DNA from 2 places in the Plantactinospora siamensis genome. Region 1 is predicted to be linked to the other one. Evidence: riboswitches for the same ligand, from Rfam matches in the RefSeq annotation. Region 1 holds a riboswitch; the other holds the start of a gene.
The links. A riboswitch is a leader RNA that binds a small molecule or an ion and turns the genes downstream of it on or off. The one in region 1 is predicted to bind ZMP and ZTP.
Positions count from the first base shown of each region.

Region 1 (14,186 bases):
GCCCTGCTGCGCCCCGGCCGGTTCGACCGGCGGGTGACGGTGAGCCCGCCCGACGTGACCGGCCGCCGGAAGATCCTCGAGGTGCACACCCGGGGCGTACCGCTGGCCGACGACGTCGACCTCGGCGACCTGGCCGCCACCACGCCCGGGATGGTCGGCGCCGACCTGCAGAACCTGGTCAACGAGGCGGCCCTGGTGGCCGCCCGGCGCCAGCACGAGAAGGTCGAGCCGGCCGACTTCGGCGAGGCGCTGGAGAAGGTCACCCTGGGCACCGTGCGCGGGATCATGCTCACCCAGGAGGACAAGGAGCGGACCGCGTTCCACGAGTCCGGCCACGCGCTGCTCGGGATGCTCACCCCGGGCGCCGACCCGGTCCGCAAGATCTCGATCATCCCGCGCGGGCAGGCGCTCGGCGTCACCTTCCAGAGCCCGAACACCGACCGGTACGGCTACTCGGCCAAGTATCTGCGCGGCCGCATCATCGGCGCGCTCGGCGGCCGGGCCGCCGAGGAGCTGGTGTTCGGGGACATGACCACCGGCGCCGAGAGCGACCTGGACCAGGTGAGCGACATCGCCCGGCAGATGGTCGGCCGGTGGGGCATGTCCGACGCCATCGGCCCGGTCACCGTGCTGCCGCGGCCCGGCCAGGAGTCCCCGCTGGGCCTGGACGGCGTGGCGCCGGGCACCCGGGAGCTGGTCGACGGCGAGGTGCGGCGGATCGTCGAGGACTGCTACGCCGAGGCGCTGGCCACGCTGCGCGAGCACCGCGAGCAGCTGGACCGGCTGGCCCGGACGCTGCTGCGGCAGGAGACGCTGGACGAGGCCGACGCGTACGCGGCCGCGGGCATCCCCCGGGACGCCGCGCCGGCCGCCGTGGCCCGCGGCGAGACGCCCGGCGCCGATCCGGCGCCCGGTCTCCCGCCGGAGAGCGGCGCCGCGCCGACCGAGGTCGGTGAGCCGTAGGGCCCGCGCCGGGGCCGTGGCCCGCCGGGGGCGACCGGTCAAGAACGGGCCGCTGCGGGGTACGGTTAGCGCGGCCGTGACTGGCGCATCGAGTGGAGCACCACCGGGGAGCGGCCAAGCGTCCAAACGACCGGTAGCCACCCGGGCGATCCGGACGCCGTCAGCACCGCCGCGCGCCTGGGCGAATCGCAGTGCCTTATGCGACGCCGACCCCGGGAGCTGCCATGAGCGCCACCGAATCTGCCCGTCCCACAGCCGGCGCCGACCACGCGCCCTCCGCGGCGGGCGCCGACCTCGCCCGTCCGATGGCGGGCGCCGACCTCGCCCGGGACATCCTGGCCGGAGCGGCCGACCGCGCCGCCGCCCTGGAGGCCCGGACGGGGGTACGCCCCTGCCTGGCCACGGTGCTCGTGGGCGACGACCCGGCGTCCGAGACGTACGTGCGGATGAAGCGCAACCGGTGCGCCGCGGCCGGGATCGGCTCCCGGCTCGTCGCGCTGCCGGCCGGCATCTCCACGACGGAGCTGGTGGACCGGGTCGGCACGCTCTCGGCCGACCCGGCCGTGCACGGCATCCTGCTCCAGCATCCGGTGCCGGCCGGGATCGACGAGCGGGCCGCGTTCGAGGCCATCGCCCCGGCCAAGGACGTGGACGGGGTGACCATGCACTCGTTCGGCGCCATGGCGTTCGGCCGGCCGGGCTTCGTCTCCTGCACGCCCGGCGGGATCCTTCGGCTGCTCGACGCGTACGACGTGCCCCTGGTCGGCCGGCGTGCCGTGGTGCTGGGCCGCAGTCCCATCCTCGGCCGGCCGGTCGGGATGCTGCTGCTGGCCCGCGACGCCACGGTGACCTACTGCCACTCCCGCTCCCGGGACCTGCCCGAGCTGGTCCGGGGCGCGGACCTCGTGGTGGCCTCCGTGGGCCGGCCGGAGTTCGTCCGGGGTGAGTGGCTGAAGCCCGGCGCGGTGGTGGTGGACGCCGGCTACCACCCGGGCGGGCTGGGTGACGTGCACGCCCCGTCGGCACGGGTCCGGGCCAGCCTGCTCACGCCGGTGCCCGGCGGCGTCGGACCGATGACCATCGCGGTCCTGCTGGAGCAGACCGTGGCCGCCGCCGAGGGCCTGGTGACGTCCCCGGCGTCGTGACGCCGGTCGTCGTCCCCGCTCGGTCGGGGCCCGGGTGGCCATCCGGTCGCCGTCAGGTGGCATCCGGCCGCCGTCAGGTGGCGTCGCGCCGCCGTCAGGTGGCGTCGGGCGGCCGTCCGGCGGTGTCGGGCCGCCGTCAGGTGGCGTCGGGCTCCGGGTCGTCGTGGTCGCCCGGCTCGACCACGGCGCCGGTACGTCTCACGGCTGCCGGGTCGCACAGCACGGTCACCCGGTAGCTCAGCCCGAGATTGGACCAGATGTCGCCACGCAGCACCAGGCAGAGGCCGACGCCGTCCCCCTCGGGGTGCTCGTAGAAGTCGGCCGCCGGCTCGGCGAGCGCGCCCACCAGGCCCTGGGTGCCCTGCGCCGTGGCGGCCACCTGGATCAGCCCCGCCGTCACCTGAAGCTCCACGTCGGCCAGCGCGTCCACGTCGTACCAGTGGGTGTCCGGCAGGAACAGCTGGGTGTCGACGCCCCGGCGCTGGTAGACCGGTCCGGCCATCCCGGTTGCCGGGTCCGGGCGGTCGCCGATCCAGGCCACCCCGGCGTACTCGGTACGCAGCCGGCGCGCCTCGGGTCGCTCCGGGTCGGCGGGAAACGGCGCGACGACGAAGTCGAGCCGGGGCTGGGCGCTCAGGTGGACGTCTGCGGCGATCACGGCCGGCACATTAGCACCGGCGCGCACCGGTACGGGCCCACGACTGGCCCGTGGCGGCACGGGCGTTGACCCGAACCCGCCACCGGCCCGTGGGCGTCACCGGTGAGCCCGTGCCGCCTCCGGCGCCTGTTCCGCACCGCTAGGGGCCGGGCGGAGTGGCGCGGTCTCGCCGTACAGGGTTGACGTCCACGCGTTGGTGAGCGTCGCCACCAGCACGGCCTGGTCGTCGAACGGCGGGACGCCGGCCGCGGCGAGGTAGTAGAGCCGCTCGCCCTGCCAGGTCAGCGCCGCGGCGACGGCACGTACGTTCAGATCACCCAGGTGTTCCCGGGCCCTGGGGTCGGCGCTGATCCGGGCCACCGCCGCTTCGGTGAAAAGGTCCATCTGCCCGGTCCACAGCGCCCGCAGGTCGTCGTCGGACCCCAGGTTCTCGACGATCGCGGTCAGCACGCCGGCGTTGTCCCGCCACAGCCGCGCGCCGTCGAGGATCCCGGTCCGGAGCGCCTCGACCGGGTCCTGCCGCCCGTCGAGCCAGGGGCCGGCGGCCCGCTGCCCCTGCGCGACGGCCTGCCGGACCAGTTCGCCCAGCACGGACTGTTTGCTGGGGAAGTAGAAGTAGAAGCTGGCCCGGGACACCTGGGCGGCGGCCAGGATGTCGGCCACGCTGAGCGTCTCGAACCGGCGCTGGGACAGCAGCGTGCGGGTCGCCGAGAGAATGCGTTCCCGCAGTTCACCCGGTGCGGAGGGACCGGACCGGCGGGTCGGGCGGGCGGCGGGCGGCGGCATGCCCGTGACGATACCCAATTTGTCCGGACAACACGTCTAGACGCACTGTCTGAACAATATGTATGGTCGCTGTCATGAGATACCGGACCTTTGGCCACAGCGGATTACGCGTCTCCGAACTCATCCTTGGCGCGATGACCTTCGGGGAGCAGGGTGGCGTGGGCGCACCGCTGCCGGAGTGCGAACGGATCCTGGACGCGTACGCCGAGGCCGGCGGGAACGCGATCGACACGGCGATCAACTACCGGGGCGGCGCGAGCGAGGAGATCCTCGGCGAACTGCTGCGGAGTCGGCGGGAGCGGTTCGTGCTCGGGTCGAAGTACACCGTCTCCCGGGACGGCGGTGACCCCAATGCGGCCGGCAACCACCGCAAGAACCTGCGCGCCTCGCTGGACACCAGCCTGCGCCGGCTGGGCACGGACTACCTGGACATCTACTGGGTGCACATCTGGGACCGGAGCACCCCGATCGACGAGACCATGCGGGCGCTCGACGACGCGGTACGGGCCGGGAAGGTGTTGTACGTGGGGATCTCCGACGCCCCCGCCTGGATCGTGGCCCGCGCCAACACCCTGGCCGAGTGGCACGGCTGGAGCCCGTTCATCGGCCTGCAGGTGCCGTACAGCGTGCTGCACCGGGACATCGAACGGGAACTGCTGCCGATGGCCGAGGCGCTGTCCCTCGGGGTGGCGGCTTGGAGTCCGCTGGCCGGCGGGGTGCTGTCCGGCAAGTACACCCGGGCGGCCGGCCCGCAGGGCGCGAACCGGCTGGACGCCGACTCGCTGTCCGAGCGCGACCACGCGGCCGCGCGGGCCGTGCAGGACGTCGCCGACGAACTCGGCGCCACCCCGTCGCAGGTCGCCCTCGCCTGGACGATGGCGCGGTCGCCCGCCGTCCACCCCATCGTCGGGGCGCGCCACCTCGACCAACTGCGGGACAACCTGGGCGCCGCGGACCTGACCCTGCCCGCGGCGGCCGTCGACCGCCTGGACGCGGCTGCCGGATTCGCGCCCGGCTTTCCCACGGACTTCATCGACCAGACGTCGGAGTGGGTCTTCGGCGCCGCCCTCGTCGACCGGCAGGCCCGGCACCGTTAAGAGGGGGCCCCTGCTATACAAAAAGCGATAACAGGGGGCCCTTCCTTGCTATGCCGGGGCGAGGAACTCCAGGCGGTTGCCGTGCGGGTCGTGGGTGTGGAAGCGGCGCAGTCCGGGGAGCTCGTCGTTGGCCCAGGTCACGTCGTAGCCGGCCGCCGTCAGCCGGTCGGCGAGCGCGTCCAGGTCGGGCCAGAGCAGCCCGGGGTGCGCCTTGCGGGCCGGCCGGAAGTCGTCCTCGACGCCGAGATGCAGCTCGATGCCGGCCGGGCCGCCCGCGCCGCCCGGGCCAGCCGGGCCGCCCGCGCCGCCCGCGCCATCCGCGCCGGCCGCGCCATCCGAGCCGGCGGGCCGGTCCGGGGCGACGAACCAGCAGCCGCCGCGCGGGGCCAGCGCCGCCGGCTTCGGCTTCTCGACCAGGCCGAGCACGCCCGCGTAGTACGCCCGGAGCACCTCCTCGGAGCCGCGCGGGCAGGCGAGCTGCACGTGATGGATCATGGCGACCTCCCTCCCGGTCAGCGTGGCACGGGGTTGCGCGAATAGCAAGACGGACGTACGGTTTGATGAACTCGGACCGCGGGCCTGGCTCCGCGGGGTTACCTCGGCCGACGGTCGCGGTAACCGGTACGACAGACTTGCGGGCGAGCCCGGCGCACCGCGCCGGGGAGCCCGGCCGGCGGAACTGCGATGAAGGAGTACGACGTGGCGAGCCTCGACACCTTCGGTGCCAAAAGTGAGCTGCGCGTTTCAGACGCGAGCTACGAGATTTTCAAGATCGACAAGGTGGACGGGCATCAGCGCCTGCCGTACAGCCTGAAGATCCTCCTGGAGAACCTGCTGCGGACCGAGGACGGCGCGAACATCACGGCCGACCACATCCGCCAGCTCGGCGCCTGGGACCCGGACGCCGACCCCAGCGTGGAGATCCAGTTCACCCCGGCCCGGGTGCTCATGCAGGACTTCACCGGCGTGCCGTGCGTGGTCGACCTGGCCACCATGCGGGAGGCGGTCCGGGACCTCGGCGGCGACCCCACCCGGGTCAACCCGCTGGCCCCGGCCGAGCTGGTCATCGACCACTCGGTCATCGCCGACCTGTTCGGCCGGGAAGACGCCTTCGCCCGCAACGTCGAGCTGGAATACCAGCGCAACAAGGAGCGCTACCAGTTCCTGCGCTGGGGCCAGACCGCGTTCAACGAGTTCAAGGTGGTGCCGCCGGGCACCGGCATCGTGCACCAGGTGAACATCGAGTACCTGGCCCGGACGATCATGGAGCGCAACGGCCAGGCGTACCCGGACACGGTCGTCGGCACCGACTCGCACACCACCATGGTCAACGGCCTGGGCGTGCTGGGCTGGGGCGTGGGCGGCATCGAGGCCGAGGCCGCCATGCTCGGCCAGCCGGTCAGCATGCTCATCCCCCGGGTGGTCGGCTTCAAGCTGCACGGTGAGATGCCCGCCGGCACCACCGCCACCGACCTGGTCCTCACCATCACCGAGATGCTCCGCAAGCACGGCGTGGTGGGCAAGTTCGTCGAGTTCTACGGCCCCGGCGTGAGCGCGGTGCCGCTGGCCAACCGGGCCACCATCGGCAACATGTCCCCCGAGTACGGCTCCACCGTGGCGATCTTCCCGATCGACGACGAGACCGTGAACTACCTGAAGCTCACCGGCCGGGACGAGCAGCAGGTGGCGCTGGTCGAGGCGTACGCCAAGGAGCAGGGCCTCTGGCACGACCCGGCCCACGAGCCCGAGTACTCCGAGCGGCTCGAGCTGGATCTGTCCACCATCGAGCCGTCCCTCGCGGGGCCGAAGCGCCCGCAGGACCGGGTGCCGCTGGGCAACGCCAAGACGCTGTTCCGGTCGGCGCTCACCGACTACGTGGCCGCCGACGAGACCGGCGGCGACGCCGGCCGCACGCCCGGCGTCCCGCAGCAGGAGCGGCCGTACGGCGCTGCCGGGCACGCGGACGAGGCCAGCGCCGAGTCCTTCCCGGCCAGCGACGCCCCGGCCAACGGGGTCAGCGACCCGGCCGACGCGCCGCGCGACCTGGTCACCGCCGCGGTCGGCGCCGGCGGCCGGGCCAGCAACCCGGTCCGGGTCACCGGCGACGACGGTACGGAGTTCGAGCTCGACCACGGCGCCGTGGTGATCGCGGCCATCACCTCCTGCACCAACACCTCGAACCCGCAGGTCATGATCGGCGCGGCGCTGCTGGCCCGGAACGCGGTGGAGAAGGGCCTGGCCCGCAAGCCCTGGGTGAAGACCACCCTCGCCCCCGGCTCCAAGGTGGTCATGGACTACTACGAGCGGGCCGGTCTCACGCCCTACCTCGACAAGCTCGGCTTCAACCTGGTCGGCTACGGCTGCACCACCTGCATCGGCAACTCCGGTCCGCTGCCGGAGGCCATCTCCGCCGCGGTCAACGAGAACGACCTCACCGTGGTGTCGGTGCTGAGCGGCAACCGGAACTTCGAGGGCCGGATCAACCCGGACGTCAAGATGAACTACCTGGCCTCCCCGCCGCTGGTGGTGGCGTACGCGCTGGCCGGCACCATGGACATCGACCTGGCCAACGAGCCGCTCGGCGAGGACTCCGACGGGCAGCCGGTCTTCCTGCGCGACCTCTGGCCGAGCACCGCCGAGATCCAGGACGTGATCTCCAAGGCCATCGGCGCCACCGGCTTCGGCCAGGCATACTCGGACGTCTTCGCCGGCGACGAGCGCTGGCAGTCGCTGCCCACCCCCACCGGCGACACGTTCGCCTGGGAGGGCGCCTCGACGTACGTCCGCAAGCCCCCGTACTTCGAGGGCATGGCGCCGGAGCCGGCGCCGGTGGCCGACATCTCCGGGGCGCGGGTGCTGGCCAAGCTGGGCGACTCGGTGACCACCGACCACATCTCGCCGGCCGGCTCGATCAAGCCCGACTCCCCCGCCGGGAAGTACCTGGCCGAGCACGACGTGCCGCGGCACGAGTTCAACTCGTACGGCTCACGCCGGGGCAACCACGAGGTGATGATCCGGGGCACCTTCGCCAACATCCGGCTGCGCAACCAGCTCGTGCCGGGCGTGGAGGGCGGCGTCACCGTCAACCACCTCAGCGGCGAGCAGACCTCCATCTACGACGCGTCCGTCGCGTACGCCGAGGCCGGCGTGCCGCTGGTGGTGCTGGCCGGCAAGGAGTACGGCTCGGGCTCGTCCCGCGACTGGGCGGCCAAGGGCACCATGCTGCTCGGCGTGCGGGCCGTCATCGCCGAGTCGTACGAGCGGATCCACCGGTCGAACCTCATCGGCATGGGGGTGCTGCCGCTGCAGTACCCGGCCGACGCCACGGCCGAGTCGCTCGGCCTCGACGGCACCGAGACGTTCACGATCAGCGGCATCACGGCGCTGAACGACGGCGCCGTCCCGCGGACCGTGAAGGTCAGCACCGACACCGGTGTGGAGTTCGACGCGGTGGTCCGGATCGACACCCCGGGCGAGGCCGACTACTACCGCCACGGCGGCATCCTGCAGTACGTCCTGCGCAAGATGCTCGGCTGAGCTTCGAAGGAAGGGCCCCTTCTTATCGCTTTTCGTATAGGAAGGGGCCCTTCTTAACGCCTCCGCTCCGGCGGTGCGGGCGGCGGCGGGCGCGCTCGCCGCGGGTCAGCGGCGGCTCTCGCGGAGCTTCATGGCGTGCTCCAGCAGGTTGATGAGCACGTCCTTCGCCGACTCCTTGCGCCGGGCGTCGCAGAGCACCACCGGGACGTCGGCGTCGAGATTCAGCGCCTGCTGCACATCGTGCAGCGCGTACCGCTGGGCGCCTTCGAAGCAGTTGACCGCCACGATGAACGGGGTGCCGCGGCCCTCGAAGTAGTCGATCGACGGGAAGCAGTCGGCCAACCGGCGGGTGTCCGCCAGAACCACGGCGCCCAGCGCGCCCAACGACAGCTCGTCCCAGACGAACCAGAAGCGGTCCTGGCCGGGCGTGCCGAACAGGTAGAGCACCAGATCGTCGCTGATGGTGATGCGGCCGAAGTCCATGGCCACCGTCGTGGTGGCCTTCTCCTCCACCCCGGACAGGTCGTCGATGCCGACGCCGGTCTCGGTCAGCACCTCCTCGGTGCGCAACGGCGGCGTCTCGCTGACCGTACCCACCAGGGTGGTCTTGCCTACCCCGAAACCACCGGCGATCAGGATCTTGATCCCGGTGGGCAGGCCCTCCGGAACCCGGCGGTCAGAGTGCTCGTAGTCCATTGATAACCGCCTCGAAAACGCTGTCATCGGGAAGGGCCGCCGTGGCGCGCGGCTCACGCACCCGTACCAGTTCGCGTTCCACCAGGTCGCCGAGCAGCACCCGGACCGTGCCCAGCGGCAGGTTGAGATGCGCCGCGATCTCCGCCACCGACAGGGGCCGCTGGCACAGGGCCACGATGGCCAGGTGCTCGGGCCCCAGCCCCATCTCGGCGGTCGGGGTCCGTTCCGTGGCCACCACCAGCGAGATCAGGTCGAACGAGCCGGACTCCGTCCGCGCCCGGCCACGGGTCACCGCGTACGGGCGCACCACGGGGCCGGCGTGCTCGTCGAGCCACTGCTCATCCGCTGGATCACCGGGATCGACCATGGGCTCACCGTTCGCCCGGGGCATCGACCCGGTCCGGCGAGCTGAGGAACTTGCCCACCCGGGTCACCAGCATCGCCATCTCGTACGCGATGAGCCCCACGTCGGCGTCCTCGGAGGCCAGCACCGCGAGGCAGGCGTTCCGGCCGGCCGCCGTGACGAACAGGAACGACGACTGCATCTCGATGATGGTCTGCTGCACCTGCCCGCCGCCGAACCGCCGGCCCGCGCCCCGGGCCAGGCTCTGGATCCCGGACGCCATGGCCGACAGGTGCTCCCCGTCGTCCCGGCTCAGCCCGCGGGAGGCGGCCAGCAACAGCCCGTCGGTGGACAGGGCGATCGCGTGCTCCACCTGCTTCACCCGGCCGACCAGGTCGTCCAGCAACCATGCCAGGTCAACGCTTGAAGCCGTCTGCTGCACCACTCGTTGTCCTCTTTCTACCTGCTGGAAGCGCCGTCATGGTCGGCTGCGGGCGGGTCGTCATCGGTCCGGGCCGCGTCGGCCGGCGCCGCCCGCTCGGCGGTCCGCGCCGCGTCGCGGGCCGGTTCCGAGCCGTCGGCGGAAGCCTGGTCGTCGGCGGAAGCCTGGTCGTCGGCGGAAGCCTCGTCGTGGGCGGAAGCCTCGTCGTGGGCGGAAGCCTCGTCGTGGGCGGAAGCCTCGTCGCCGATCCGGGCCGCGCTGCCCACCGGTTCTTGGTTGCCAGCCCGGGCCGGGTCACCAACCAGGGCCGGGTCACCAACCAGGGCCGGGTCACCAACCAGGGCCGGGTCACCAACCAGGGCCGGGTCGCCAGCCGGTTCCCGGCCGTCGGACGGGACGGGAGCGTCCGTCGGCGTCGCGCCCTCGACCGGCGCAGCCTCATCGGCCGCCGGACCCGCCGCTGGCTCGGCATCGTCGGCCGGTACAGCATGGTCTGCCGGCGTCAGAGCCGTGGCCGGCGATGCCTCGTCGGCCGGCACCGGGCCAGCGGCGGCCGACTCGGCCCCGCCGTCGGTGTCGGCATCCGCGGCCAGCGCCGGGCTGGCGGGCCCAGCCATGCCGACGGCCTCGTCGTCGGCCGGCGGCTCGGTCGCGGCGGCGACCTGCTCCGCGCCGGCCTCGCTCAGTTGGGCCGCCGCCGACCGGCCCCGCCGGGTCCCGGTCTGGTACGAGGTCATCATCCGGCGGATCTGTTCGGGTGGCCGGGTCGGCGCGCCCGGTTCGGCCTCCTCGGACGCGGCCGACCGCAGCGGCGCCGCGATGCTGGCCTGGCGCACCCGGACCGGCAACCCGGAGTCGGCCCGCGTGGCCGCGGCCCCGGCCGGATCGCCGGCCGGGTTCGCCGGCCGGTCCGGCCCGGCCACCCCGGAACCGGCCAGGCCGTCCGCGCCACCGCCGGAACCGGCCAGGCTGTCCGCGCCACCGCCGGAACAGGCCAGGCTGTCCGCGGACGCGCCGGAACCGGCGGCAGCCGCGGCGGATCGGGCCGGAGGCGTACCGGTGGTCGATCCGGAGGCGGCCGGCGACCGGTCGCCCAAGACCTCCCGCAGGTGTGCGCCCGGAATCCGGCGGCGCCGGGTCGGCAGGGCCGGCTCCACCGCGGCGGCGCCGTCCGGGTCGGTGTCCGGCCCGGACGACAGCGCCCCCGCCGCGACCCCGCCGGCGCCCGGCCGGACCGGAAGCTCGGCGGTGGGCTCGGCGAGCGCGCGGGCCACGGCCTCCTGGTACGGCGAGCTCGACCGACCGTCGCCGGCCGGCTCCGCGTCACCCGCCGGATCGCGCGGACCGCCGTTGTCCCTCGATCCGACCCCGTCGCGGTCACCCGAGCCGAGATCGCCGCCCGAGCCCCCGCTGCCGTCGGCGCCGTCGCCGCGCGAGCCGGCGCCGTCTGGGCCGACCCCGCCGCGCGAGCCGCCGCCGGCCGCCGGGCCACCGTTGTGGCCCGGGCGACCGAAGCCGCTCGAGCCGGAACGCCGGGCCGGCAGGGTCGGGACGGAGTTCGCGGGGTCGGCGGGGATCACCGGGGCCGGGCGGCCGCGCTCGGCCACCGCCACCGACCCGCCGCCCGCCGGCTCGATGCCGGCGCCGGCCGCCTCCGTCCCGCCGCGCCGGGCCGCGGACGGCAGCGCCGCGCGCCCGCCGCTCAGCTCGCCCGAGTTGTCGAGGTTGTCCGCCACCAGGTTCTGCGGGATGAGCACGACGGCCGTGGTGCCGCCGTACGCCGACTCCTTGAGCTGCACACGCACCCCGTGCCGCTCGGTCAGCCGGCTCACCACGAAGAGCCCCAGCCGGCTCGCGGTGGCGAGGTTGAACTCGGACCGGTCGAGGATCCGGGCGTTCGCGGCGGCCAGTTCCTCGTCGGCCATGCCGAGGCCGCGGTCCTCGACCTCGATGACGTACCCGTTGGCGACCGACTGGCCGCGGACCTCCACCGTCGTGTGCGGCGGGGAGAACGACAGGGCGTTCTCGACGAGTTCGGCCAGCAGGTGGATGACGTCACCGACCGCTCGACCGGCGAGCGACACCGAGCCGAACGGCAGCACGGTCACCCGGGTGTAGTCCTCCACCTCGGCCACCGCACCGCGCACCACGTCGATCATCGGGACGTTCCGCCGCCACGCCCGGCCGGGCGTCGACCCGGACAGCACGATGAGGTTCTCGGCGTTGCGGCGCATCCGGGTGGCCAGGTGGTCCACCCGGAACAGGTCCTCCAGCTCCTCGGCGTCGGTCTCCCGCCGCTCCATGGCGTCCAGCAGGGTGAGCTGGCGGTGTACCAGGGCCTGCGTCCGTCGCGCCAGGCTAAGGAAGATTTCCCGTACGTTCCTGCGCAGCTCGGCCTGCTCGACGGCGGTCCGGATGGCGGTCTCCTGCACCGCGTTGAATGCCTGGCTGACCTGCCCGATCTCGTCCGGGCCGACCGCCAGCGGCGGGGCCTCGGTCGCCACGTCCACCTTGTCGCCGCGGCCGAGCCGCTCCACCACCCCCGGCAGGCGCTCGTTGGCCAGCCGCCAGGCGGCCTCGCGGAGCCGTTCGAGCTGCCGCACCAGGGCCCGGGCGGTGGTGATGGAGACCACGATGGATGCGATGACGGCGATCAGGCCGAGGCCGGCGGCCAGGATCATCCGGATGATCACGCCGATCGCCACCGGGGTGGCCCGGTGCACGACGGAGTCGCCGCCGGCCAGGATCACCGACTGCAGGTCGGCGAGCGCCGCCTCGGTAGCGTTCCGCCAGTCCAGCGCGCTCACCGGCAGCGGGTCGCCGCCCGGTCCGTGCGCGACGATGCGGTCCTCGAACGAGCGGAACCGGCTGAACGCCTGGCCCCCCGCCATCCGGTCGAAGCTGTCCCGGTCGGTGGTCGGCAGACTCGCCACCGCCTGCGCGGTGAGGAACCGCTGCGCGCCGACCAGCCGGGCGAAGGCGGCGTACTCTTCGGTGCTGAGCCGGCCGTTGCTCAGCACGCCGGCGATGAGCGCGTCCTCCTCGGATGCCAGCTCGCGGACCCGTTGCAGCTGGGTCAGCGCCCGCACATTGTCGGCGAGCGCCTCGTCGTCCAGGCCGCCGAGCTTGTCGTACACCCGGAACAGGGCGTCGATGGCCGTGCTGAAGGAGGCCGCGGCGGCTGTCCGGTCCGCCGTGCCGCTGTCGATCCCCGACCGGGTGGCGTCCAGCGCGTCCAGCTGGGTGACGGCCGCGTCGAGCCGGCGGCTCAACTCGTCATCGGCGGCCAGCTGCGCCCGCCAGGTGTGTGCCGAGGCGCCGAAGTCCTTGGCGAGCCGGGTGGTCTGCTGCCGCTTCGCCGCCAGCACGGCCCGCTGCTGCTCGGTCGGCTTGCTCAGGTAGACCACCGAGAGCCGCCGCTCCACCTGCAGCTCGGACAGCAGCGGCTCGCTGGGCTGCGCCACCTTACTGTCCAGGGTCTGCACCCAGATCAGGTTCAGCCCTTCCCGGAGCGTCACCCAGGCCGCGAACGCCCACAGCGCCGCGAGCGAGACCAGCAGGGCGACAATCTTGGTACGCAGGCGAAAGCTGCGGGAAGCCATTACACCGTCCCAGGCCGGGGGATCTCGGGCACGAGTGGAGCGCGGGCGGCGCGGAACGCATCGACCCCGGCGCACGCTAGCAGTGTCGTGAGCGCCACTCAACCCGTCCGGATCACGTCGGCGCCGGCGGGCGGCACCGCCGGCAGCGTGGCGTCGCGGAGCGCCAGCAGTCCACGATGGATGGAGGACAGCACGGCGGCCCGGACCACCGCGGTGGGCCGGTACAGATCCTTGTCGTGCCACAGCGACGGCCCCTGCCGAGCCCCGTCCGGATGGCTGATCAGGAACTTCACCCCCCGCCGCAGGGCCGCGCGGACACCGGTACGGCCCGGCGGGCCGGTCAGCAGGATGCGGACGGCATAGGCCGTCTCCTCGCTGGTGGACCCGGCCCCGCCCCAGCCGCCGTCCTCGCGCGCGCTGGCCAGCACCCACTCCACCGCCCGGTCGACGGCCGGCCCGGACTCGGCGGGCGCCGCGTACTCCGCCAGCGCGACCGCGGCGCACCCGGTGGCGTAGTAGGGCGAGGCGTGCCAGCGGTCGGTCCACCGGCCGTCCGGCTGCTGCCGGTCCACGAGCCAGACGGCCACCCGGCGGGCTGCCGAGGCGTACCGGTGGTCCGCGGCCCGGCCCAACGCGTCGAGGACGTGGGCGTTCGTCGTCACGGAGGCGCCGTCCTCGGCGGACCAGGTGCTGAAGTGGTCGCCCCGGTCGTAGCCGAGCAGCGCGGCCGGCGGCGCCGGCCGGCCGAGCAGGGTCAGCGCGTGCAGCACCACGGCCGTGGTGTCGGCGTCCGCGGGCAGCCCCGGACCGGTGGCCGCGCCGTCCGGGCCGAGCGCCGCCGCGAGGCTGCGGGTCAGCACCGATGGCACCGTCACCGGTACGCCGGCCCGGAGCAGGTCGGACAGCACCCAGGCCCG
Region 1 is NZ_JBHLUE010000016.1:127,111-141,296, forward strand. It holds gene ftsH (ATP-dependent zinc metalloprotease FtsH) at 1-963, shown strand, start outside; ZMP/ZTP riboswitch at 1,030-1,153, shown strand; gene ACFFHU_RS18015 (bifunctional 5,10-methylenetetrahydrofolate dehydrogenase/5,10-methenyltetrahydrofolate cyclohydrolase) at 1,269-2,108, shown strand; gene ACFFHU_RS18020 (hypothetical protein) at 2,245-2,766, opposite strand; gene ACFFHU_RS18025 (TetR/AcrR family transcriptional regulator) at 2,863-3,552, opposite strand; gene ACFFHU_RS18030 (aldo/keto reductase) at 3,627-4,649, shown strand; gene ACFFHU_RS18035 (VOC family protein) at 4,698-5,144, opposite strand; gene ACFFHU_RS18040 (aconitate hydratase) at 5,334-8,186, shown strand; gene ACFFHU_RS18045 (GTP-binding protein) at 8,292-8,882, opposite strand; gene ACFFHU_RS18050 (DUF742 domain-containing protein) at 8,863-9,249, opposite strand; gene ACFFHU_RS18055 (roadblock/LC7 domain-containing protein) at 9,254-9,670, opposite strand; gene ACFFHU_RS31710 (nitrate- and nitrite sensing domain-containing protein) at 9,685-13,269, opposite strand; gene ACFFHU_RS18065 (prenyltransferase/squalene oxidase repeat-containing protein) at 13,368-14,186, opposite strand, start outside.

Region 2 (14,186 bases), on a different contig from region 1:
TCCCCGCCCGGTCCCTCACGCTCAACGTGCCGGACGAGGTGCTCGCCGCCCGCCGGGTGGCCGAGGAGAAGCGCGACCGGCCGTACACCCCGGCCGACCGGGACCGGCCGGTCTCGGCGGCGCTTCGGGCGTACGCCTCGATGGCCACCTCGGCCAGCGACGGCGCCTACCGCCGCGTCCCGGACTGAGGTGAAAGGAAGGGCCCCTTCTTATCGTTTTCGGTAGAGCAGGGGCCCCTTCTTAACGTGCGCCGCCGGCCCCGGAGCGGCCGTCCGCCCGCAGCGGGCGGTCAGGGTCCTGCGGAGGGTCCTGCGGGCGCCGTCAGGGTCCTGCGGGCGGTCAGGCCGGCGGTTCGAGGGTGGCGTAGAGGGCCATGTCCTCGCTGTGCTCGCCGAAGCTGAGCGACCGGCGCAGCACGCCCTCGTAGTCGAAGCCGAGGCGCTCGGCGACCGCCCGGGCCGGCCGGTTGTCCACCATGGTGCGGATCTGCACCCGGCGCAGGCCTCGGTCCGCGAACACGGCCCGGGTCAGCGCGCGTACCGACCGGGTTACCAGGCCCCGGCCCTCGGCGGCCTCGTCCAGCCAATAGCCGACGTCACCGGTCAGGTTGAGCGGGTCGATCCGCATGCCGCAACTGCCGACGATGCCGTCCCGGGCGTCCTCGATGAGGGTGTAGATCTCGGTGCCCTTGCCGAAGTTCTGCAGCCCGGTGGTGATGTAGTCCAGCGAGCTCTGCACCGTCGGTGGCCAGGCCGCCCACGGCTGCCACCGGGCGAGCCGGCGCTGGTTGCGCTCGATCAGCGCGCTGACCGTGGGTGCGTGCTGCGGCTCGGCGAGGACCAACCGGGTCGACTCGTCCACGGTGAGCGAGAACATGCTTCCTCCGCTGATCACGCCGGCTGGCCGGCGCCCTCGGACTGCGATCGTGAAGTCCCGTACACCCTATCCAAGGACCGGAAAACCAAGATCTGCGGTGCTGCGCCGGACCGCCGCGATCCCCGCCGCCACCGCCGGGTGGTCGGCCCCACCCCGGCGGTACGTCAGGGCCGTTCGCCGGCGCAGGGCCAGCGGGACGAGGCGTACCCCGTCCGGCGGGCGTCCGGCGGCGAGCTGCGGCACCAGCGCCACCCCCTGGCCCGCCGCCACCAGCGCGAGCACCGTGCCGAAGTCGTCGGCGTGGTGCCGGATCCGCGGCGCGTACCCGGCGGCCCGGCAGGCGTGCAGCGTCACCGCGTGGCAGAGCGTGCCGGGGGTGCCGGCGATCCAGCCGGCCTCCCGGAACCCGGCCACCGGATCCGGCGGATCCGGGTCGGCGTCCGGCGGACCGTCGGTCGGGACGGCCAGGTGAACGGTCTCGTCCAGCAGGGGCTGCGCCGCCAGGGCCGGATCCGGCTCGGCCGGCACGACGTCGTAGTCGTGCACGAGCGCGAGGTCGAGCCGCCGGTCCCGGACCGCGTCCGGCACGTCGACCGGGTCCAGCTCGGTCAGCTCCAGGTCGAGCCCCGGATGGTCCCGGGCCAGCGCCACGAGCGCGGCCGGCAGCAGCGTCCGGGCCGCGCTCGGAAACGCCCCGATGCGCAGCGTTCCGGACAGCCCCGCCTGGGCGGCGGCCAGGGCCGCATCGGCCCGTTCGAGAGCGGCCAGCACCTCCTCGGCGTGCCGGACCAGGGTGACGGCCGCGGCGGTCAGCGCCACCCGTCGCCCGCTGCGGCCCAGCAGCGGCACTCCGGCCTCCCGTTCCAGGACGCTGAGCTGCTGCGACACCGCCGAGGGTGTGTACGCGCGCGCCTGCGCGACCGCGGCGATCGTGCCAAGCCGGCCCAGGTCGCGCAGCAGGAGCAGGCGACGGACGTCAAGCATCAGCTCAGCTTACGCATCAGGCAAGAAGGCCGAACTGGACCTGGAGCTTCGTGGCGCCGAGGCTGGACCCATGACACCCGATGGGCTGCACGTGCCGCTGGTCACCCCGTTCGACGCCGCCGGATCGGTCGATCCGGACGCGCTCGCCGGCCTCGCCCGGGACGTCCTCACGGCCGGAGCCGCCGGCGTGGTGGCGCTCGGCACCACCGGCGAGCCGTCCGCGCTCACCCGTCCCGAGCGGGACACCGTGTTGGAGACCGTGTCGCGGGTCTGCGCCGAGCGCTCCGCCGGCCTGCTCGTCGGGGCCAACACCGAGGCGGAGCTGCGGGACCTGGCCGGCCGGCCGGCGGTGACCGGCGCGCTCACCCTGGTCCCCCCGTTCCTCCGGCCGGGCGCGGCGGCCACGGTGGCCCACCTCGGCCGGCTGGCCGCGATCAGCCCGGTGCCGATGATCGTCTACCACATCCCGTACCGCACCGGGCAGCCGCTGCCGGTGACCGCGCTGCGGGACCTGGCCGGCACGCCGAACATCGCCGGCATCAAGCTGGCCGTGGGCGGCATCGATGCGGACACCGTGGCGCTGCTGGCCGACGTACCCCCGGATTTCGCGGTGCTGGGCGGCGACGACGTGTTCGTGTCGGCGCTGCTGGCCCTCGGCGGGCATGGCGCGATCCTGGCCTCGGCGCACCTGGCCACGGCCGGGTTCGCCGAGCTGGTCGACGCGTGGCGGGCCGGCGACGCCCGCCACGGGCGGGCCCTGGGCGGCCCGCTCGCGGCGCTGTCGGCGGCGCTGTTCGCCGAGCCCAACCCCGCGGTGGTCAAGGCCGTCCTGCACGCGCAGGGCCGGATCCCGACCCCCGCGGTACGTCCGCCCCTGCTTCCCGCGGCACCGGAAAGCCTGGCCGCGGCCTTGCGCTGCCTGGCGGCCGCCACCCCCGCCTCGGCCGCGAGCGGTTAAGAAGGGGCCCCTGCTATACAAAAAGCGATAAGAAGGGGCCCTTCCTTACCGGATGTCGTTGATGCAGCGCAGGACGGGGCGGGTGACCAGGGCGGCGGGGTCGAGGGTGGCCGATGTGGACACCGTGAAGGTGGCGGTCTCCCCGGGCAGCAGCGTGCGCAGCGCATCGTCCACGGTGGCGCCCGGGTCGAGCCGGTCGGGCAGCAGGGTGAGATCCCGCAGCAGGGTACGGGCGTTCACCCGGACCCGGTAGCCGCCGGTGACCCGGTCCACCTCGGCCGTGTAGTCGGCCACCGGCCACTCCAGGTCGCGGTCCTCGGCAAAGAACCACAGCGCCCGCTCGGCGTCGCCGGCCTCGCCCCGCCGGGCCGCGCCGGCGCTCTCCGCGTCGGCCAGCAGCAGCTCGTTGCGCGGGCGCTCCGGATCCGCCAGGTCCGTGGGCACCGGCAGCGCCACGGCCGAGTACGCGGGCACCCGTGCCGGCAGCGACGCCTTGGCTCGCGGCTCCCCGTCCAGGGTGAGCCGGACCAGGGCCACCTCGGCGGCCCACGGCGTCGCGGTCTCGTTGACCGCCACCACCACCAGCCCACCCTCGTGCGGTTGCACGGTGAGCAGCCGGTCGGCGTACGAGCGGCGCAGCGCATACCACAGCGGCTTGCGCCGGCCGTCCCCGTCCACGGCGGACCACGAGGTCACCGGCCAGCAGTCGTTGAGCTGCCACATGATGGTGCCCATGCACACCGGCCGGTGCGCCCGGAAGTGCTCGATCCCGCACGCCACCGCGCGGGCCTGGACCACCTGGGTGAGATAGTGCCAGTCGTCGAAGTCCCGCGGCGCCGGCAGGTGCGCGTCCAGCCCCCGCTGGAGCTTCCGGTCGCCGTCGATGGCCTTCTGGTGGTGCGCCATCCCGGGCGAGTCGTGCGCCAGCGGCTCGTCCGACAGGGCCCGCCGCAGCGTGGCGTACGCCGGCGGCGCCTGCCAGCCGAACTCGGCCGCGAACCGCGGCACGTACTGGCGGTATTTGGTGTAGTCGTCGTCGTTCCACACGTCCCAGATGTGCATGGTGCCGTGTCCGGGATCGTTGGGGTGCAGGTCCGCGCGGCCGGACCACGGGCTGCCCGGCCAGTACGGCACCGTCGGGTCCAGCTCGGCCACGATGCCCGGCAGCAGGTCCAGGTAGTAGCCCTCGCCCCAGCTGCGGCCGGCCAGGGGCGCCCGCCAGTCCCAGTCGTGGAATCCCCAGATGTTCTCGTTGCAGCCGGTCCACAGCACCAGGCTCGGGTGCCCGGCAAGCCGGGCCACCTGCTCGCGGGCCTCCGCCGCCACCTCCGCCGGGAACGGGCCCTCCTCCGGGTACGCCGCGCAGGCGAAGAGGAAGTCCTGCTGCACCAGCAGGCCGAGCGAGTCGGCGAGGTCGTAGAAGTCGTCCGACTCGTACCGGCCGCCGCCCCAGACCCGCAGCAGGTTCAGGTTGGCCCCGACGGCCTGGTCGAGCCGGCGCGCGTACCGCTCCCGGGTCACCCGGGTCGGGAACGCGTCGTCGGGGATCCAGTTGGCGCCCCGGACGAAGACCGGTCGCCCGTTGACCACGAGGGTGAACGGCGTACCGAGGGCGTCCGGGGTGGTCTCCAGGCTGACCGTGCGGAACCCGATCAGCCGGTCCACCCGGTCCAGCTCGCCGCTGCCGCCGCCGCCGGCGTCGGCGTCAGCGGCGGCGTCGGGGTCGGCGTCTGGGTCGGCGTCAGCGGCGTCGGCGTCGGTGTCGTGCAGGGTGACGGCCAGCGGGTAGCGCGGCTGCCCGCCGTACCCGCGCGGCCACCACAGCTCGGGATCGGCCACCGTGAGGTCGAGCACGGCCGTGCGCTCCCCGGCCGGCACCGTCACGGCGGCCTCGGCCGGGCCGTCCGGCGCGCCGGTGAGGGCCGCGGCCACCCGGACCGGCCCGTCGCCCGCCCGGTCCAGCCGGACGTGTACGGCCACCCGGCCCCGGCCCTCTTCGACGGTGACCAGCGGGCGGACCTCGGCCAGCCGCGCGGTGTCCCAGCAGTGCACCGAGATCGGCTGCCAGATCCCGGCCGTGACCAGGTTCGGTCCCCAGTCCCAGCCGAAGTTGCAGGCCATCTTGCGGATGAAGTTGAACGGCTCCGGGTAGGCGTTCGGCCGGTCGCCGAGGCGGTCGCGCATGGCCTCGGCATAGCGGTAGGCCGAGCCGAAGCGCACTCGCAGCACGTTCCGGCCAGGCCGCAGCGTCGCCCGGACGTCGTACCGCCAGCCCCGGTGCATGTTGGCGGTACGACCCAGCTCGACGTCGTTGAGCAGCACGGTGGCCACGGTGTCCAGCCCGGCGCAGACCAGGTCGACCCGCTCGGTGTCGGCGCCCGCCCAGTCGAAGCTGGTCTCGTACGTCCAGTCGGTGCGCCCGATCCAGGACAGCGCCGTCTCGTTGGCGTCCAGGTAGGGGTCCGGGATCAGACCGGCCGCGAGCAGATCGGTGTGCACGCAGCCCGGCACGGTCGCCGGCACCGCCACCCCGATCAGCTCGGCCGGTACGTCCGGACCGGGCTCCGCGCGCAGCGTCCATCCGTCGTGCAGCGGCCGGACGGACGCCGTCACGCCTTCACCGCGCCTTCCATGATGCCGCGGACGATCTGCCGGCCGCCGATGCCGAGCAGGACCAGCAGCGGCAGGGTGGCCACGAACGCGCCGGCCAGCACCCGGCGGTAGATGACGTAGTTGCCGCTGGCCAGGTCGGAGATGGCCACCATCGAGGTCGGGAAGTCCGAGCCGTTCAGCGTGATCAGCGGCCACTGAAAGTCGTTCCAGGTGGCCACGAAGGTGAGCAGGCCGAGCACGGCCAGCGCCGGGCGGATCGCCGGGATCACGAGACTCCAGTACAGCCGCATCGTGGTGGCGCCGTCCATCCGACCGGACTCGATCAGCTCGTCCGGCACGGCGTTGAGGATGAACTGCCGCATGTAGAACACCCCGAACGCGGTGACCAGGTTGGGCGCGATCACCGCGAGCAGGGTGCCGTTCCAGCCGAGCTTGCCCATCACGATGTACAGGGCCACGATGCCGAGCTGGCTGGGCACGGTGAGGGTGAGCACCACGAACAGCATCAGCGCGTTGCTGCCCCGGAACCGCAGCTTGGCGAAGGCGAAGCCGGCCAGCGAGCAGAAGAACAGCATCGAGAGGGTCACCACGGACGACACGATGAGGCTGTTGATCAGCGAGGCCGCGAAGTAGACGTCCTGCATCGTGAAGACCTCGTGCAGGTTCACGAAGAACTGGTTGCCCGGTACGACGGCCGGCGGCGTCTTCGTGAGCGCCTCGTCGGTGCTGGTGGCGATCACGAACATCCAGTAGATCGGGAACGCCGAGAAGAGCACGATGAGCGCGAGCAGCAGGTACGTCTTGATGCTGCCCGGGGTGTCCTGTGGCGCCCGGCCCAGCAGGGCGGCGCGGCGGCCGCGCGGCGCCGCGGTCGGGGCGGCGGAGTGCCGGGCGGTGTGTGCGGCGGTGCTGGCGGTCACCGTCGTCCTCCTCCGATGCGATTGGTGAGCAGGGCGTTCAGGCCGGTGAGCAGCAGCACGATGACGAACAACGCCATCGCCATGGCGGCCGCGTAGCCGAGGTTGAGGTCCTTCCAGCCGACCTTGTAGATGAGCTGGCCGATGGTCTGCCACTCGCCGTTCGGGCCGCCCGTGGCGCTCTGCGAGTTGAGGTCGAACAGCATCGGCTCGGTGAAGAGCTGCAGGCCGCCGATCGTGGACAGCACCACGGTGAACAGCACCACCGGGCGGATCATCGGGACGGTGATCTGCCAGAGCTGGCGGCTGGGCCCCGCGCCGTCGATGGCCGAGGCCTCGTAGACGTCCCGCGGGATGGACTGCATGGCCGCCAGGTAGAGCAGGGCGTTGTAGCCGATCCACTTCCAGTTGACCATCGTGGCGATGGCGATCCAGGAGTGCAGCTTGTCGGCCCGCCAGTCGATCGGATGGTCGGCGCCGCCGATCCCGACCAACCCCAACACCCAGTTCGCGATGCCGTAGTCGCGGGAGACGATCGTGCTGAACACCATCGTGGAGGCCGTGATGGGGGTGACGTAGGGCAGCAGCACGCCGACCCGCCACCAGGACTGCCCGCGCAGCCTGCGGTTCAGCACCGAGGCCACCACGAGCGCGATGATCAGCTGCGGCACCGTGGAGAGCACGAAGATGCCCAGGGTGTTGTAGAGGGCGTTCCAGAAGTCGGAGTCGCCGAACAGCTTGGTGAAGTTCTCCGTACCGGCCCAACCGGTCTTGGTCGGGTCGTCCAGACGCCAGTTCCGGAACGCGACGATCGCGTTGAAGATCAGCGGGAAGACCCCGAACACCGCGAACAGCAGGAAGAACGGGGCGATCATGACGTACGGCATGTAGCGCATGTCGAAGCGGAGCAGCCGGTTGCGCAGGTTGGACCGCTGCGGCACGGGCGCCCGGCCGACGGCCGGCGGCCCGCCGGGGCGGCCGGCCCGCTGGCCGCCGAACGGGGCCGGCTGGGTGCGGGTGGTGGACATCAGGTCTTCTCCTCGGACGGATGGCCGGGACGGCGGAACCAAGGCGGTGGCGGGCGGACCGGGACCGGACCGCCCCCGTGGCGATCCGGTCCCGGTGCGGCCCCGGCGGGCGCCGTCCCGCGGCCCCGGATCGGGGCCGCGGGACCGCAACCTCAGCTCGACGCCGCCTTCTGCGCCTGCTTGACGGCCTCCGCCCAGGCGGCGTCCGGCTTGAGCGAGCCGTTCTGCACCCGGGTGAGCACGTTCTCCACGGCCACCCGCGTCGGGCCGGCCTTCTTGCCCAGGTACTGCGGCTGCAGGCCCTGCGCCATCTTCGGGAAGATCTGCCCGACCGGGGCGTTGCTGAAGAACGGGTTCTTGAAGTCGGCGATCGCCGGGTCGGTGTAGAGCGCCGGCTGCGAGGGCAGGTTGCCGACCGACTTGAAGATCTCGATCTGCTGCTCCGGCTGGACCAGCCACTCCAGCAGCTTGTACGCCTCGTCGACGTGCTTGCCCTGCTTGGGGATGGTCAGCCAGGAGCCGCCCCAGTTGCCGCCGCCGCCGGGAACGGCCGCGATGTCCCACTTGCCCTTGGTGGACGGCGCGGTGTCCTTGATGTGCCCGAGCATCCAGGCCGGGCAGGCCAGCACGGCGAACTTGTTGCCCAGGAAGCCCTTGTCCCAGTCGGCCTGGAAGCTGGCCAGGTTGGCCGAGAGGCCCGCCTGGACGGCCTTCACGCTGTAGTCGAAGGCGACCTTCGGCCCGCCGTCCATCTGCAGCTGCTCGTTCTGGTCGTAGAAGCCGACCGGCTGCTGGGTGAGGATCGGGTTGAACATGTTCGACGCGGCGTCGATGAACTTCTTGTGGGTCTTGTTGGTGTACTGCTTGCCGACGTCGATGAACTTGTCCCAGTCGGGCCAGAGCGCTGAGACCTGGTCCCGCTCGGTGGGCAGGCCGGCCTCCTTGAACAGGTCGGTCCGGTAGCACATGGCCAGGCCGCCGACGTCGGTGCCGAGGCCGATCTGCGCCTTGCCGTCCGGCGACATCGAGTTCTTCCACTTCCACGGCAGGTACTTGCTCTCGTACGAGCCGGCGCCCTTGTCGAGGAGGTTGACGAACTTGTCGGCCTGCGAGCGGAACTGCACGATGAAGCCCTCGTCGATCGCCGCGATGTCCGGCGCGCCGGAGCCGGCGATCAGCTTCTTCTGCAGGTCCTCGTGCTGGGCGTTGTATTCGCCCGTGTTCAGCTCGATCTTGACGTTGGGGTGCGCGGCCTCGTACTTGGTCTTGAGATCCGTCAGGCCGAAGTCCCCCCAGAACGCGATCTTCAGGGTGACCTGGGAGCTGTCACCGCTGGAGGTCGTGCTTTTGCCACTGCACGCGGCGACCATGGTGGTCGCCACCAGCCCCACCGCGGCCACCCGCAGCCATCTGGGCAAAGACCGTCTCATTTGCCAATCCTCCGAGCACAATGTGGGAACGCTCCCATGATCGAGGAACGTCGACTGAACCGGGTAAGTGAAAGCCACCGTAAGTGGGGTGACAAGGTGTGTCAATAAGCGAGCGATCCCGTAGCCGAGCCGTGACCTACGCCGAAATTTGCCGAAGCGGTTGGCCCGTTTTCATCATCTTTACCGTTACATGGAGCGCTCCCACCCACTTCCAACGTTGTATAGGAATTCCCGCCGCGAGCATCGGGACCACTATGCTTAACCGTGCAAGTAGTGAGCGCCTCCGGCCGGCCCCGCCGACCGGTAAGGTGCCAACCCCCGGGCCATCCTTACCTCGGTCCGGGGAGAACGACCGATCCGAAGGAGCGCGGTGAAGCGGCCCACGATCGCCGACGTGGCCCGGCGGGCCGGGGTGTCCAAGGGGGCCGTCTCGTACGCCCTCAACGGTCAGCCCGGCGTCTCGGCCGCGACCCGGCAACGCATTCTCGCGATCGCCGAGGAGATCGGCTTCAACCCGAACAGCGCCGCCCGGGCGCTCTCCGGGGCCAGCGCCCGGGCCGTCGGGCTCGCGCTGTCCCGGCCGGCCCGGATCCTCGGCATCGAGCCGTTCTTCATGGAGCTCATCAGCGGCGTCGAGGCCGAGCTGTCGTCCCGCGGCTACGCGCTCACCCTGCAGGTGGTGGCCGACCCCGAGGCCGAGGTGGCGGTATATCGGCGCTGGTGGGGCGAGCGCCGGGTGGACGGGGTCTTCGTCTGCGACCTGCGCGCCGACGACCGGCGGGTGCCGATGCTGGAGGAGCTGGACCTGCCGGCCGTGGTCATCGGCGGCCCCGGGCACACCGGCGCGCTGCCGCACGTCTGGTCCGACGACGCCGCGGCCGTGACCGAGACGCTCGAATACCTCATCGCCCTGGGACACCGCCGGATCGCCCGGGTCGGCGGCCTGCCCGGGCTGCTGCACACGGAGCTCCGCACGTCGGCCTTCCAGCGCGTCTGCGAGCGCCCCGAGGTGCGCTGGTCGCTCAGCGTGCCCTCGGACTACAGCGGCGAGGACGGCGCCCGGGTCACCCGCCGGCTGCTCAGCGCCCCCGAACGACCCACCGCGATCATGTACGACAACGACGTGATGGCGATCGCCGGCCTGGCCGTGGCCCAGGAGATGGGTCTGGCCGTGCCCGGCGAACTGTCCATCGTGGCCTGGGACGACTCGCCGCTGTGCCAACTCGTGCACCCGGCCCTCACCGCGCTCAGCCGGGACATTCCGGCGTACGGCGGGCACGCCGCCCGGCACCTGCTGGCGTTGATCCGCGGCGAGCAGGTCGGGGCGTACCAGGACGAGGGCGCGCACCTGACCCCGCGCGGCAGCACCGCTCCGCCGCGCGCCAGCTGAACCGGTCAAGCCCCTTCGCCGGCGCTGCGCTGCCGCTCCCCGGCCCGCTCGACGGGTAGCATCGACGTACTCGCGACTGGCGCCGTGAGGTGGAGAGAACCACCGGGGAGCGACCGGATGCGTGCGTCGCGCGCCTGGGCGTACGCGGAGGCCGACGGGCACCCGCCCGCCGGGGACCGTGGCTACCCGCACTGGCAGGATCCGGTGCGGTGAAGCAGCCGCTCCATTCCGCCGGTCGCGCTGGTGGCGGCCGCCGGACGAAGCCAGGAGGACGCTCGTGCACATACCACCGATTCCCAGCCTGACTGCGGCGGACCCGCAGCTGGCCGGCCTCGTCGAGGCCGAGGCGCAGCGCCAGCACGACAAGCTGCGGATGATCGCGTCGGAGAACTACGTGTCGGCGGCGGTGCTGGAGGCCAGCGGCACCGTGCTGACCAACAAATACTCGGAGGGCTACGCCGGGCGCCGCTACTACGAGGGCCAGCAGCTGATCGACCAGATCGAGACGCTGGCCATCGAGCGGGCCAAGGCGCTCTTCGGGGTGGATCACGCCAACGTCCAGCCATACTCGGGCTCGCCCGCCAACCTCGCGGTCTATCTGGCCTTCCTCTCCCCCGGCGACACCGTGCTGGGCATGTCGCTGCCGATGGGCGGGCACCTCACGCACGGCTGGTCCGTCTCGGCCACCGGCAAGTGGTTCAACTCCGTCCGCTACGGGGTGTCCCGGGAGACCGGGCGGATCGACCTCGACGAGGTCCGCGACGTGGCCCGCCGGGAACGCCCGAAGGTGATCTTCTGCGGCGGCACGGCCGTGCCGCGCACCATCGACTTCGCCGGCTTCGCCGAGATCGCCCGCGAGGTCGGCGCGGTGCTGGTGGCCGACATCGCGCACATCGCCGGTCTGGTGGCGGGCGGCGCGCACCCGTCGCCGGTCGGGCACGCCGACGTCGTCACCACCACCACCCACAAGACCCTGCGGGGCCCGCGCGGCGCGATGATCCTCAGCACCGCCGAGCACGCCTCGGCGATCGACAAGGCCGTGTTCCCGGGCCTGCAGGGCGGCCCGCACAACCACACCACAGCGGGCATCGCGGTGGCGCTGCGCGAGGCATCCGGGCCGGACTTCCGGGCCTACGCGGCGCAGATCGTGGCCAACGCCAAGGCGCTGGCCGCCGCGCTCGTCGAGCGGGGCTACGACCTGGTCTCCGGCGGCACGGACAACCACCTCATCCTCGCCGACCTCACCGGCCAGGGCATCGGCGGCAAGCCGGCGGCGCAGGCGCTGGACCGGGCCGGCATCGAGCTCAACTACAATACCGTGCCGTACGACCCGCGCAAGCCGTTCGACCCGTCCGGAATCCGGCTCGGCACCGCCGCGCTGACCACCCGCGGCCTCACCGAGGAGCAGATGCCGCAGGTGGCGGCCTGGATGGACGAGGCGATCGGCGCGGCCGTCAAGGACGACGAGAGCACGATCGAGCGGATCGCCGGCGAGGTCCGCGACCTGCTCGCCGGCTACCCCATGCCGGGCTACGCCACCGCCTGAGGGTGTAAGGAAGGGCCCCTTCTTATCGCTTTTTGTATAGGAAGGGGCCCTTCTTAACACCCGCGCTCCGGCGGCCCCGGCAGCGGGCCGCCGGCCCGGACCCGGCCGCCGGGTGCGAAAATCGGCGGGTGAGCTCCGCCGACACCGTCCGCTTCCGGCACAGCCAGACGATCTGGCTGGCCGCCCTGATCGCCTTCATCGGCGCGCTGCCGGTGGCGAGCCTGCGCTGGTATCTCGCGCCGATCCTGCTGGTGCCCCTGGCCATCGGGATCTGGGCCTGGCGGTCCGGCACCGACGCCGACCCCGCGGGGCTGCGGTTGCGCGCGCTGGTGGGCCAGCGTCGCATCCCGTGGCCAGACGTGGCCGAGTTCGGCGTCGACGAGCGAGGTCGGGTGACGGTCCGGCTGACCGACGGCGCCTCCGCCGCGCTGCCCGGCGTACGCCGGTCCGACCTGTCGCGCCTGATCGCCGCGAGCGGCCAGCCGCTGGACCCGGCGGCGGCCCCCGGCCCGGCCGCCACCGACACCCCCGCCTCGCCCGACAGCCCCGCCTCGCCCGACACCCCGGCCTCGCCCGACGCCCCGGCCTCGCCCGGCACACCGAGCCCGAGCCCCGGCACAGCGAGCCCGAGCCCCGGCACACCGGGCCCGAGCCCCGGCGCGGCCTCCCGCGGCCCGGGCTCGGCCGGTCAGTAGCCGCCCACCACCTCGTTCTCCAGGGGTTCCCCGGCAAGGAAGCGCCGCAGTTGCGCCCCGACCAGCCGGTACGCCCGGGGCAGCAGGCCGCGTACGGATCCGCCCACGTGTGGGGTGAGCAGCAGGCCGGGCACGTCCCACAGGGGGTGGCCGGCGGGCAGCGGCTCCGGGTCGGTCACGTCCAGCGCGGCCCGCAGCCGACCGGCGCTCAGCTCGGCCACCAGCGCGTCGGTGTCCGCAACCGGGCCGCGGGCCGCGTTCACCAGCAGCGCGCCGTCGTGCATCGACGCCAGGAACTTCCGGTCCACCATGCCGCGCGTCTCGTCGGTGAGCGGCACGATCAGCACCACGATGTCGGCGTGCGGCAGCAGCTCCGGCAGCTCCGCCACGCCGTGCACGCCCTGCTCCGGCCGGGCCGTCCGGGCCACCCGGGTGATCTCCACCTCGAATGGCCGGAGCCGTGCCTCGATGGCCGCGCCGATCGAGCCCGCGCCGACGAGCAGCACCCGCTTGCCGGCGAGCTCGTCCGTCGGCAGGTAGTCGAGGCTCGCCCACTCGTGCCGGGCCTGCGCCCGGGCGAACTCGTCGAACGCGCGCAGGTGGGCCAGGATCGCGGTGAGCACCCACTCCGAGGTGGACGTGTCGTGCACGCCGCGGGCGTCGCACAGGGTCACCCCGGCGGGCAGCCGGCCGGCCCAGGCGTCGGCGCCGGCCGAGAGCAGCTGTACGACGCGCAGGTCGGGCAGCTCCGCGGCGAGCCGTACCGCCGTGCCGGGCGCGAGGAACGGCGGCACCCAGAACTCGACGCCGGCGCGCTCCGCCGGCGGCTGCTGCGGGTCGGCCACAATCTCCACGCGTACGTCCGCGGGCAGCTCGCCGAGCAGCGACCGGCCCTCCTCGTGCGGGATCCAGATCTTCACGCTGGCCGACGATAGCCCTCCGGCGCCGCCGCCGGGCGGCCGGCCGACGCCGAACGGTTAGGAAGGGCCCCTTCCTATACGAAAAGCGATAACAAGGGGCCCTTCCTTCCTCAGGTGGTGGGGCCGCGGCGGCGGAGGTCCTCGACCGTGCCCATGGCGGTGCGCAGCTCACCGAGCCACTCCTGCGCGTGCTGGCCGACCAGCCGGACGCACCAGGCCAACGCCTCCGAGCGGGACCGCGCCACACCCGCGTCGACCAGGGTGTCGAGGACCCGGCGCTCCGGCTGGCGGAGCCGGGTCATCACCGGCGCCGACACGTTGGTGAACAACTCCTCCGTCTCGCCGCAGGCGGCGCCCCAGGCCACCTTCCGGCGGTAGCGGTGCTCGATCTGCCGGGCGATCCCGATCCGCCGGTCCCGGGTCTCCTCCCGGTGCTGGTTGATCCGCCCCGCCTCGGCGGCCGCCCGGTCCGCCGGCGTCGCCTCGGCCGCCAACTCCGGCTCGGGCAGCCGGCCGACAATGATGATCTCTTCGCGGTCCACCACGACCCGCGGTGGACCGTTGAACCAACCGTCCGGGACCGCCCCGGTGATCCAGGCCGCCGCGTCGTCCGCGGGCGGTGGCTCGTTCCGGCCACCCGCGACATCCCATCTCCGGTCTCGCATACCGCACCTCCATCGTACTGATTACATGATTACACCGTTTCACACGTTGCATCAAGGCCGATCTGAGCGGGCGCCGGAGCGGGGCTTCGGCGCCCGGCCGCGTACCGCGGGGAGATCCGCGACGCTGTGCCGGCGCGACTAGGCTGGGCCGGTGAGCCTTCGGA
Region 2 is NZ_JBHLUE010000004.1:519,031-533,216, forward strand. It holds gene ilvD (dihydroxy-acid dehydratase) at 1-188, shown strand, start outside; gene ACFFHU_RS07275 (GNAT family N-acetyltransferase) at 340-876, opposite strand; gene ACFFHU_RS07280 (LysR family transcriptional regulator) at 943-1,860, opposite strand; gene ACFFHU_RS07285 (dihydrodipicolinate synthase family protein) at 1,931-2,818, shown strand; gene ACFFHU_RS07290 (glycoside hydrolase family 2 protein) at 2,864-5,431, opposite strand; gene ACFFHU_RS07295 (carbohydrate ABC transporter permease) at 5,428-6,273, opposite strand; gene ACFFHU_RS07300 (carbohydrate ABC transporter permease) at 6,348-7,376, opposite strand; gene ACFFHU_RS07305 (ABC transporter substrate-binding protein) at 7,529-8,806, opposite strand; gene ACFFHU_RS07310 (LacI family DNA-binding transcriptional regulator) at 9,177-10,196, shown strand; ZMP/ZTP riboswitch at 10,259-10,343, shown strand; gene glyA (serine hydroxymethyltransferase) at 10,474-11,742, shown strand; partial or broken gene ACFFHU_RS07320 (PH domain-containing protein) at 11,871-12,242, shown strand; gene ACFFHU_RS07325 (2-hydroxyacid dehydrogenase) at 12,431-13,357, opposite strand; gene abmR (ATP-binding transcription factor AbmR) at 13,468-14,022, opposite strand; gene ACFFHU_RS07335 (PQQ-dependent sugar dehydrogenase) at 14,174-14,186, shown strand, end outside.
Region 2: it holds a riboswitch for ZMP and ZTP, as region 1 does, so the genes downstream of both, glyA (serine hydroxymethyltransferase) here and ACFFHU_RS18015 (bifunctional 5,10-methylenetetrahydrofolate dehydrogenase/5,10-methenyltetrahydrofolate cyclohydrolase) in region 1, are expected to answer to the same signal.